2 regions of the Thalassotalea sp. SU-HH00458 genome follow, and region 2 is predicted to be linked to the other one. Evidence: predicted binding sites of a transcription regulator. Region 2 holds the regulator's gene; the other holds the start of a gene.
The links. The regulator FNR, encoded in region 2, switches genes on or off when oxygen is low (the NO sensors DNR and NnrR bind a similar motif). The targets are predictions, from matches to a motif close to TTGATCTAGATCAA.

Region 1 (4,801 bases), on a different contig from region 2:
TTTTTTAATGCCTACAGTAAGCGCAACACCAATAGCACCTAAAAAACTAAGAATCGGTGTTCCTAACAATAAGGTTAACATTAAAGCTGAATAACTGTTTTCGTCTAAATGCAGCAATAAACCGAGCAAAGGAGCAATAAAAATAATCGGTAAGCCTGTTAAACACCAGTGGGCAATAACTTTGCCTAGCACAATGATAAATAAAGGATGGGGACTGAGTAGCATTTGTTCTAATGAGCCATCAAGAAAGTCTGATTTAAACAATCGATCCAGTGATAATAGAGTAGATAATAATGCTGCCACCCAAATAATACCGGGGGCTATCTTAGCTAATGTATTCGATTCTGGTCCTATTCCTAAAGGAAATAAAGTAATAACGATAATAAAAAAGAGTAACGGGTTCAAAATGTCGTCTTTATGACGAAAAGCAATAGTTAAATCACGTTTAAAAATCAGCATAAAAACCTCTTTATAGGAAATAGCGGCTTTTATTTCGATGGCGATGTCATTGCGTTTATTCATTTTTTTCTTCGGTATTTCATTTAAAAGAAACGATATTCTAACGTGACTTTTTTATATAAATTTTGGTCAATCGATAAGTCTTGATGCGTCGTTAAAATAACACAACCGCCATTTTGGGCGTGATTAACCATTAATTCTTCGAGTTTTTTTACACCATTTTTATCAATTGCAGTAAACGGCTCATCTAATATCCAAACAGGCGCTTTACTTTGCCATAATTTTGCTAAAGCGATTCGTCGATGTTGGCCTGCGCTTAAGTGAGCTGCAAGTGCATCTTCAAAACCAAGTAAATCAACTTGATCTAATGTTTTTTCGGCCGTTAATAGATCTAAACCACTTAAACTCAAAGAAAATTCAAGGTTTTCTTGTGCAGTCATTTCGCCTTTAATTCCGGCTAAATGTCCAATATAAAGTAAGTTTTGATTGTAAATTTCACGTTCATCACCAATTGCCATATCATTGAAAAATACTTGACCTTCATAAGGTTGAGAAAGTCCGGCGAGAATTCTGAGCAAGCTTGTTTTTCCTGCGCCATTCGGTCCTTCAACTTGAATAATATCACCAGCATTTATGGTTAAATTAAGGTGTTCAAATAGAATACGTTCTTCGCGTATGCACGTTAATTGATGAGCGTTAAGTAATGAAGGTGAGTGTGTTGGCATTTATTTAAATAATGATCTGATCTAATGGCGTTATGTTAACTTTAATTTGAATCATTTTAGAGAAAAATAATTTAAATGGCTTGATCTAGATCCTACTATAGATAATGAATTTATCATACCATTACTGCACTGATACCACTTTGAGCGTTTCAAGTAGTAATTTTGTAATAAGATGTCACTCTTTGATGAAGTTTACCTATAAACAGTGCTAACATTGCTGCAAATTTTTATCGACTTGAGAATAAATCCCTCAAGACGTATTTTGATACTGACGATCACCTTCATACGTGATCAGTACCGATAACATTCGGAGATTTATATGATTCCTGAGCTAGGCCACTTTGCCTTAATCATAGGTTTGGCATTTGCAATTTGTTTGAGCGTTTTTCCGCTTATTGGCGTTTATACTGGCCAAGCTAAATTGACCAGTTACGCTAAACCTTTAACATTTGGCATGTTTGCTTTCACCTCGATTAGTTTAATTATTTTAGCTTACTCGTTTGTTATCGACGATTTTTCTGTCAAGTATATTGCCAGCCACTCTAATTCATTGTTGCCTTATTATTTTAAAATAAGTGCGGTGTGGGGGGGACATGAAGGCTCTTTGTTATTGTGGGTTTTCGCGTTAACGGCTTGGACAATGGCGGTTGCTAAATATAGTAAAGGAATGGACGAAGCTTTTATTGCAAGAGTATTAGCCGTATTAGGAATGGTAGCCGTTGGGTTTATGTTATTCACCTTACTAACCTCAAATCCATTTGATCGATTATGGCCAGTGGTGCCAGCAGAAGGGCGGGATTTAAACCCTTTATTACAAGATGTTGGATTAATTATTCACCCACCCATGTTGTATTTTGGTTATGTAGGATTTGCCGTCAGCTTTGCTTTTGCGATTGCCGCCTTAATGGTAGGGAAGTTAGATGCTGCTTGGGCTCGCTGGGCTAGACCTTGGGTCATTGCCGCTTGGATATTTTTAACACTCGGTATTGCTTTAGGTAGCTGGTGGGCATATTACGAATTAGGCTGGGGCGGTTGGTGGTTTTGGGATCCGGTAGAAAATGCATCTTTTATGCCTTGGTTAGTTGGTACCGCATTAATTCATTCATTAGCAGTAACAGAAAAGCGAGGCACGTTTAGAAACTGGACCGTATTATTAGCCATTTTTGCTTTTAGTTTAAGTTTATTAGGGACATTTTTAGTGCGCTCGGGAGTTATAACTTCAGTACATTCATTTGCTTCTGATCCGACACGAGGTGCGTTCATCTTATTACTACTGGCAATTGCCGTTGGTGGTTCTTTCACTTTGTTTGCCTTTAGGGCCTCGAATGTCGCTAGCTTTAGTCGCTTTTCACTGTATTCAAGAGAAACAGCATTATTGCTCTGTAATATTATTTTAGTGGTTGCTTGTGTCACTGTGTTATTAGGCACCATTTACCCTTTAATTGTTGATGCCTTTGCTTTAGGAAAAATTTCGGTAGGCCCTCCTTATTTTAATGCGGTATTTGTACCTATTATGAGTTTGTTATTTATCATAATGGGAATTGGTCCACTGATCCGTTGGAAAAAAGCGAAAAAAGGCGAGCTACGCAAACAAATTGCTAAACCATCAATAATCAGTATTGTGATAGGTTTCATTTTCCCATTTCTATATGACGGCGAACTTAATTTATTAGCTAGCTTTGGTATTATGCTTGCCCTTTGGGTTTCGCTTGTTGTCGTTAAAGATTTAAGAAATCAGGCAAAATCTAAACAAGGTCAATACGCATTTAGTAAAGTCACCTTAAGTCAATGGGGAATGACTATTGCTCATATGGGCATTGCTATTACGATTGTCGGAGTCACTATGGTTTCAAGTTATGAAAAAGAACTTAGTGTTAAAATGTTTGTTAACGACTCCATTAATGTCTCAGGTTACGACGTTACCTTTAAGGGGATTAAGCCGGTAAAAGGACCTAATTACAGTGCTGATCAAGGACAAATTGAAATCCATCAAGCGGGGGATTTTGTTGCTTTGTTAAAACCTGAGCGTCGCACTTACTTAGTACAAACTATGGGGATGACAGAAGCAGGAATTGATCCTGGCTTATTTAGAGATGTCTATGTTGCACTCGGTGATCCACTTGAAGATGGCGCTTGGGCGATACGTGTTCATTATAAACCTTTCGTTAGGTGGATTTGGTTAGGTGCCATCTTTATGGGACTTGGTGGCTTATTTGCGATGTTAGATAAACGTTACCGTCGACGAAAAACAGCCAAATCAGAGTCTAAGCTTAATGTATCAGCTTCCTCAGCAAACACTGCGACCGAAGGAGTTTCATAGATGAATAAAATAATCCGTTTTATACCTTTAATTTTATTTATTTCACTCGGGATCATCTTGTATCGTGGCTTAGCTTTAAATCCGCAAGCACTGCCTTCGGCTTTGGTTGGACAAAAAATGCCTGAGTTTGTTCTCACGCAATTGTTAAAACCAAAGGTAATGCTCACCGAGAAGGATTTAGTTGGAGACATAAAGCTATTAAATGTTTGGGGAACGTGGTGTGTTTACTGTAAGTATGAACACCCATACCTAGTCGATATTGCCCAAAGTGGCCGTGTCGCTTTATATGGCTTGAATTATAAAGATGATCGCGATGATGCCAGACAATGGCTAAAAGATTATCAAGACCCTTACCAGTTTTCTATTTTTGATCCACTTGGCAAGTTGGGTATTGAATTAGGCGTAACTGCAGCACCAGAAACCTTTGTTATAGATCATAAAGGCATTATCAGAATGAAGCATGTCGGGCCTATCGATGGCAAAGTGTGGCAAGAGAAATTCTTACCTTTAATTATCACGCTTGAAAACGAATTAAAGGGAGAAACATCTTAGTGAAATATCTTATTTTTACTTTACTTTTTACAGTCGCTTTTACTACCACAGCGTGGGAAACAGATACCTATGTTTTTCATGATGAAGTGACTGAAATTAGATATAAATCTTTAGTGAAAGAGTTACGATGTCCTAAATGTCAAAATCAAAATTTAGCCGATTCAAACTCTCCAATTGCTGCTGATTTACGACGTGAAGTATATCAGTTACTCGAGCAAGGAAAGTCTGACGGTGAAATTGTTGATTTTATGGTGAAACGGTATGGCGAATTTGTTTTATATCGTCCTAAAGTTTCTAGCTTGACCTATATTCTCTGGTTTGGCCCCGCGTTTTTGTTGCTGATTGGCGTGATTGTTGTTGTTCAAATATTACGTAAAAAACCAATTAAAAAAGAAACGGTTACTCTCTCCAAAGAGCAAAAAAATAAATTAGCTCAAATTTTAAAAGATAAATAATTTATGTTAGAACTTCTTGTACTTGTTGTTGCCTTTATCCTCTTGTTGCTCATTATTGTTTGGGCACATTATTTAAATCAAAATCGTCAGAATGTGAAAATTGACAATAGTTTTCGTGATGAAACCAATGTGCGTTTATATCATGAACATAAAGCTGAAATTGAGAAAGACTTTCAACAAGGTAGTTTAGATAAAGAAAGTTATGAATATTTAGTCGCTGAGCTTGAGCAAAGTTTATTACAAGATATTCAAGATAATGCTAATGAAGCCAATCAGTCAATCGACAAAAA
Region 2 (4,801 bases):
TCTTTAGGAACCTTTGAAAAGTGATAAATTGTTTTTTACCTGTGATGAATAATGTTAACCTCCTGCCAAGATTGTCAGTAAAAGATATTGTCTTTGTATGGAATTAGATTTTCTATCAGCCTTCGTCATCGGTTTATTAGGTGGTGGACATTGTATTGCGATGTGTGGAGGCATTACCACCATGCTTACGTCTGCACTACCGCAACAAATAAACAAAACCCCCTTTATATTAAGCTATAACGTAGGGCGAATATTTTCTTATTCTTTGATAGGTGCTATCGCAGGTTTAACCGGCTCACTCGCAATTAAACACTTAGGATTTCCTATTGTCACTTTAAAAATTATTGCCGGTATTTTTTTAATCTTGCTCGGATTATACATTGGTCAATGGTTATTATGGATATCAAAAGTTGAAGTAATTGGTAAACACCTTTGGCAACACTTATCGCCTTTAAGTAAAAAGATAATTCCGATAAAGAGTGTAAAGAAATCTTTCCTTTTAGGTACCTTATGGGGTTGGTTACCATGTGGTTTAGTTTATTCAACATTAACCTGGTCTTTAGCCAGCGGCAACGCAATAAAAGGAGGTTTGATCATGATGTTTTTTGGGCTTGGTACTTTACCTGCGTTATTGACGGTTTCATTTGGTTTTACTTTTATAAAGCTATTAATGCAAAATAATTATTTTAGAAAAACTATGGCGTTATTACTAATAAGTTATGGTATCTTGACGCTAAAATTTGCATATACACAAATGTTCTAATACCATACTCGAAGTGGATAATTAACTTAGATGTTAAGGAAAATATGTACAAGAATCAAAGCGCATCACAACAACATATTCATTGCCAAAATTGTAGCATCAGTGAACTTTGTCTACCGTATTCTCTTGATGAAAAAGAGTTAGAAACCCTTGATGAAATCATTGACCGGAAACGCCCTATCCATAAAGGTGAGCAGCTTTTTCAAGATGGTCAAACTATGCAGTCCTTATACGCTATACGCTCTGGCACTTTCAAAACGTTTACGGTAAACGAAAGTGGTGAAGAACAAATTACCGGCTTCCATTTAGCAGGAGATTTATTAGGGTTTGATGCCATAGCAGAGTCTGAACATCCGAGTTTTGCAAAAGCATTAGAAACTTCAATGGTTTGTGAAATCCCCTATAATACCTTAGATAATTTATCTAATCATATGCCAAAGCTTAAAAAGCAAATCCTTCGTATGATGAGCTCTGAAATTAAAAATGATCAAGAAATGTTAACTTTATTGAACCGTAAGAATGCTGAGCAGCGTCTTGCTACATTTTTATGTGCCTTAAGCGCCCGTTATCACGCTAGGGGATTATCAGCCACTGAGTTCAGGTTGACGATGACTCGCAGTGATATTGGCAATTATATCGGCTTAACGGTTGAAACAATTAGTCGGTTATTAAATCGATTCAATAAAAATGACTTAATTAAAGTTGATGGCAAGCTTATTACAATTTTAGACAGCGATAAGCTTGAAGATTGTGCTGCGCTATAGCAGCACATCACTCTCCCACATACTTTTGCCTTGCGTAAATATATCTCAAACATCTGCAAAGTATTTGCTTGCTTAACTTTTCCTTCAAAACGACCAATTTATTGATTTAAAACAATCTTCAACTATGTGTTATATAAGAATATAACTATACTGATAGTAAATCATTAACATGAGTTATTCTGGAGCGAATATGGAAAAGTATCATCAAATATTAGCAATCATAGATCCAACCACTGAAGATCAAAAAGCCTTAAAAAGAGCAATTGAATTAGCCAAACAAACTCAGGCCACCATCACAGCTTTCCTTTCGATATATGATTTTTCTTATGAGATGACTACCATGCTGTCAAACGATGAGCGTGAAGCTATGCGCAACTCATTAATTAATGATCGTATTCAATGGTTGAATGAGTTAATTAACGTTTTACCGCACGATAATATTGCAATAGATACTAAAGTAATTTGGCACAATAGACCTTTTGAACCCATTATTGAAGAAGTATTAAATAATGGCTATGACATAGTCATTAAAGGAACACATCAGCACGATAAATTAAAATCAGTCATATTCACGCCAACTGATTGGCATATATTAAGAAAATGTCCCTGTCCTGTTTTATTAGTGAAAGATCATTTATGGCCAATGAATGGCAATATTGTCGCGGCACTCAATGTAGGCAGTGCTGAAGCAGAGCATCAATCTTTAAATGTAAAAATCACAGAAGAAGCGATCAATCTATCAAAATTGATCAAGGCAAATGTTCATTTGGTCAACTCTTTCCCTGGCACTCCCGTTAATATCGCAATTGAGATCCCTGAATTTAATGCAAACGAATACAACGAATCCATGTTAAGTCATCATATAGAAGCGATGGATGAGCATGCTCAACAGTTTGCAATCAGTAAAGAGCACACCCATGTGGAAGAAGGTTTACCAGAAGATATCATTGTCAGGCTGGCAGACGAATTAGATGCAGAATTAGTGATCTTAGGTACTATTGGCCGAACAGGATTATCCGCTGCCCTGATCGGGAATACTGCTGAACATTTAATTGATAATTTAAACTGTGATGTTTTAGCCTTAAAACCGGATGGATATGTTTCACCACTTGCAAATTAACGCTTATGTTAAAGACCATTTTATCAATGTATTAAATAATAAGTTTAATACGCAAACAAGGTAACACATTGCTTGTTTTATCTACTAGGGCCGTTTTGCTGAAATAGCAAAGCGGCTTATTTTTTCAGTAAAAATATTTATTTTTATTTTTATATTTATCAAGAAAATTAATTAACAAAAGTGATGAAAGAACTTTAACAGACTAATGTTGATTGATTCTGATGGAGACAATTTAAAATAACAGCCCAAAACGGCTCAACATCAACGTTAGATATGGTGTTGTTTGTCTTTAAAAATAAAAACACTGATCTAATTGATCAGTGTTTTACATTACCACGTAAATATTTAACCTTTTTGGTTAAATTTACGGAAAGCCAACCCTATTAAGCCCAAAGCAAAAATAGCTAGTGTTGAAGGTTCAGGAACGTCTGTTTGAGGAGAGTATGCGCCATATACAGCAGAGCCAAAATGTCCACTTCCCCCTAGAAATGTATGATTTTGATTGACGAGATCTAAAAGATAATAACCATTAGTATAGTCATTAGCATATAAATTCCCATTGGCATCAAAAGCGATCGTTTCACTTGCTGGTGCAGACATTAAAAAAGTAGAAACTAGTGTATTAGGATCAATAACATACAATTGACCAGAGTCAACAGCAAAGATAGAACCTGCAAGAAAGGTTCCTAAAATAGTTTCTACATTGGTTGTTGCAACTGATATTCCATCGTATGAGCTATGCCCTACAAATGCTCCTAAATAAGTTGTCGCCGCATTAGAGGTATTGATACTATATAAACCAGTACTGGTAGCGCTTAACAAGTTGTTATTTAAATCAAAGGTTGCTGACTCTGAACTCCCTTGCCAAAGTCCACTGCCGATAAGTGAGGTTGAGCCATTATTAATGTCAACTGAATAGACAGAAGTACCATTTATCCCAAAAAGTGAGTTACTATTATCAAAGGCTAAGCCTAAATTCCAAAGACTCGAACCTAAAACGGTAGTTGTGCCTGTATTAGTATCAAACACGGTTAATGGTGTACCTGCACTTATGGGATCTGAACCATAGATTAATGCTGCATTTGATGTACAACTAATGGCCAATGCAAAGCTAGTAACTAAGCCTTTCAGAAATTTGTATTTCATTTGAGTTTTCCTTTTAATCCCTTCTCATCAAAAATGAAAGGTATTTATGTATGGCTAAAAGTACGTTAAAAATATTAGAAAGCATAAAAGATGCCATCCCAGTAATTCACTAAGAATCATAAAGTTACAGAAGGTGGAATTATTATGCTTTTACTTATGTAAAATTTCCCGACAGCACGTCCATTCAATTTTCAGAAATGATTTTTAGCGTTAATGGCTGTTTTATACACGTTAATAATCATGTTATGACTGTCAAAATGAAAAAGAATTTGTCGAATACAAGATAATTTATTTACCATAGAAAAAGAGCCACTATTGAAAAATAGTCGCTCTATATTGACGTAATAGGCTATTAAAATAACGTCTTGGTTTTCTTTGTGACTTTACCGCTATCTAGTACCATGATTCTTCGAATTAGCGTTAATAATTTCCCACCATTTGTTGTTGCTTTAAAGACTCTCCTGTTGAATCATGACTAGTTTTAAGTTTGATAACAACGCGTCGATCATAAAAACTAACTTCTTGCTGATTATTAGCGACAACCGGAGACTCTTCTCCATAAGCAAATAAGTTGATGCGTTCAGCTGTTATTCCTTTATCTATTAAAGCATGTTTAACCGCATTGACTCGAGCAATTGATAAGGCATGGTTAAGCGCTTCGTTACCTTGTAAATCGGTATAACCTGATAAATCAATCATCAATTCAGGCGCTTGCTTGAGTAAACTCGCTAACGAATCAATTTGACCTTGATAATGCGGTTGAATATCACTTGACCCAGTTGAAAATTGTAAACTCATTAATAAGTTTTCAGCTTGTAATTGTGTTGTATTGTGTTGACTGTTTTGTAATGCGAGTAATTCATTTTGGTATTCTTGTTCAATTTGCTCCATTTTTCGCTGATAATTTGCTAGGGCAAGTTGATGGTTATTCTGTTCTTTTGAAAGTTGCACTACTAACTCATCTTTATCATTACTGACATTGATATGTTTTGCTGTAAACACACCTAG

Region 1: ccmA (cytochrome c biogenesis heme-transporting ATPase CcmA) is a predicted target of FNR. The motif match lies at 1,265-1,278, and genes of this name have one in related genera.

What each region holds. Positions count from the first base shown of each region.
Region 1 covers NZ_BAABWW010000001.1:568,320-573,120, reverse strand. Annotated here, with positions in the region: gene ccmB (heme exporter protein CcmB) at 1-459, opposite strand, end outside; gene ccmA (cytochrome c biogenesis heme-transporting ATPase CcmA) at 543-1,184, opposite strand; gene ABXH06_RS02510 (heme lyase CcmF/NrfE family subunit) at 1,504-3,504, shown strand; gene ABXH06_RS02505 (DsbE family thiol:disulfide interchange protein) at 3,505-4,056, shown strand; gene ABXH06_RS02500 (cytochrome c-type biogenesis protein) at 4,056-4,511, shown strand; gene ccmI (c-type cytochrome biogenesis protein CcmI) at 4,515-4,801, shown strand, end outside.
Region 2 covers NZ_BAABWW010000013.1:28,175-32,975, forward strand. Annotated here, with positions in the region: gene ABXH06_RS16715 (M14 family metallopeptidase) at 1-24, shown strand, start outside; gene ABXH06_RS16720 (sulfite exporter TauE/SafE family protein) at 98-763, shown strand; gene fnr (fumarate/nitrate reduction transcriptional regulator Fnr) at 808-1,527, shown strand; gene uspE (universal stress protein UspE) at 1,718-2,647, shown strand; gene ABXH06_RS16735 (PEP-CTERM sorting domain-containing protein) at 2,993-3,793, opposite strand; gene pdsO (sortase-associated OmpA-like protein PdsO) at 4,214-4,801, opposite strand, start outside.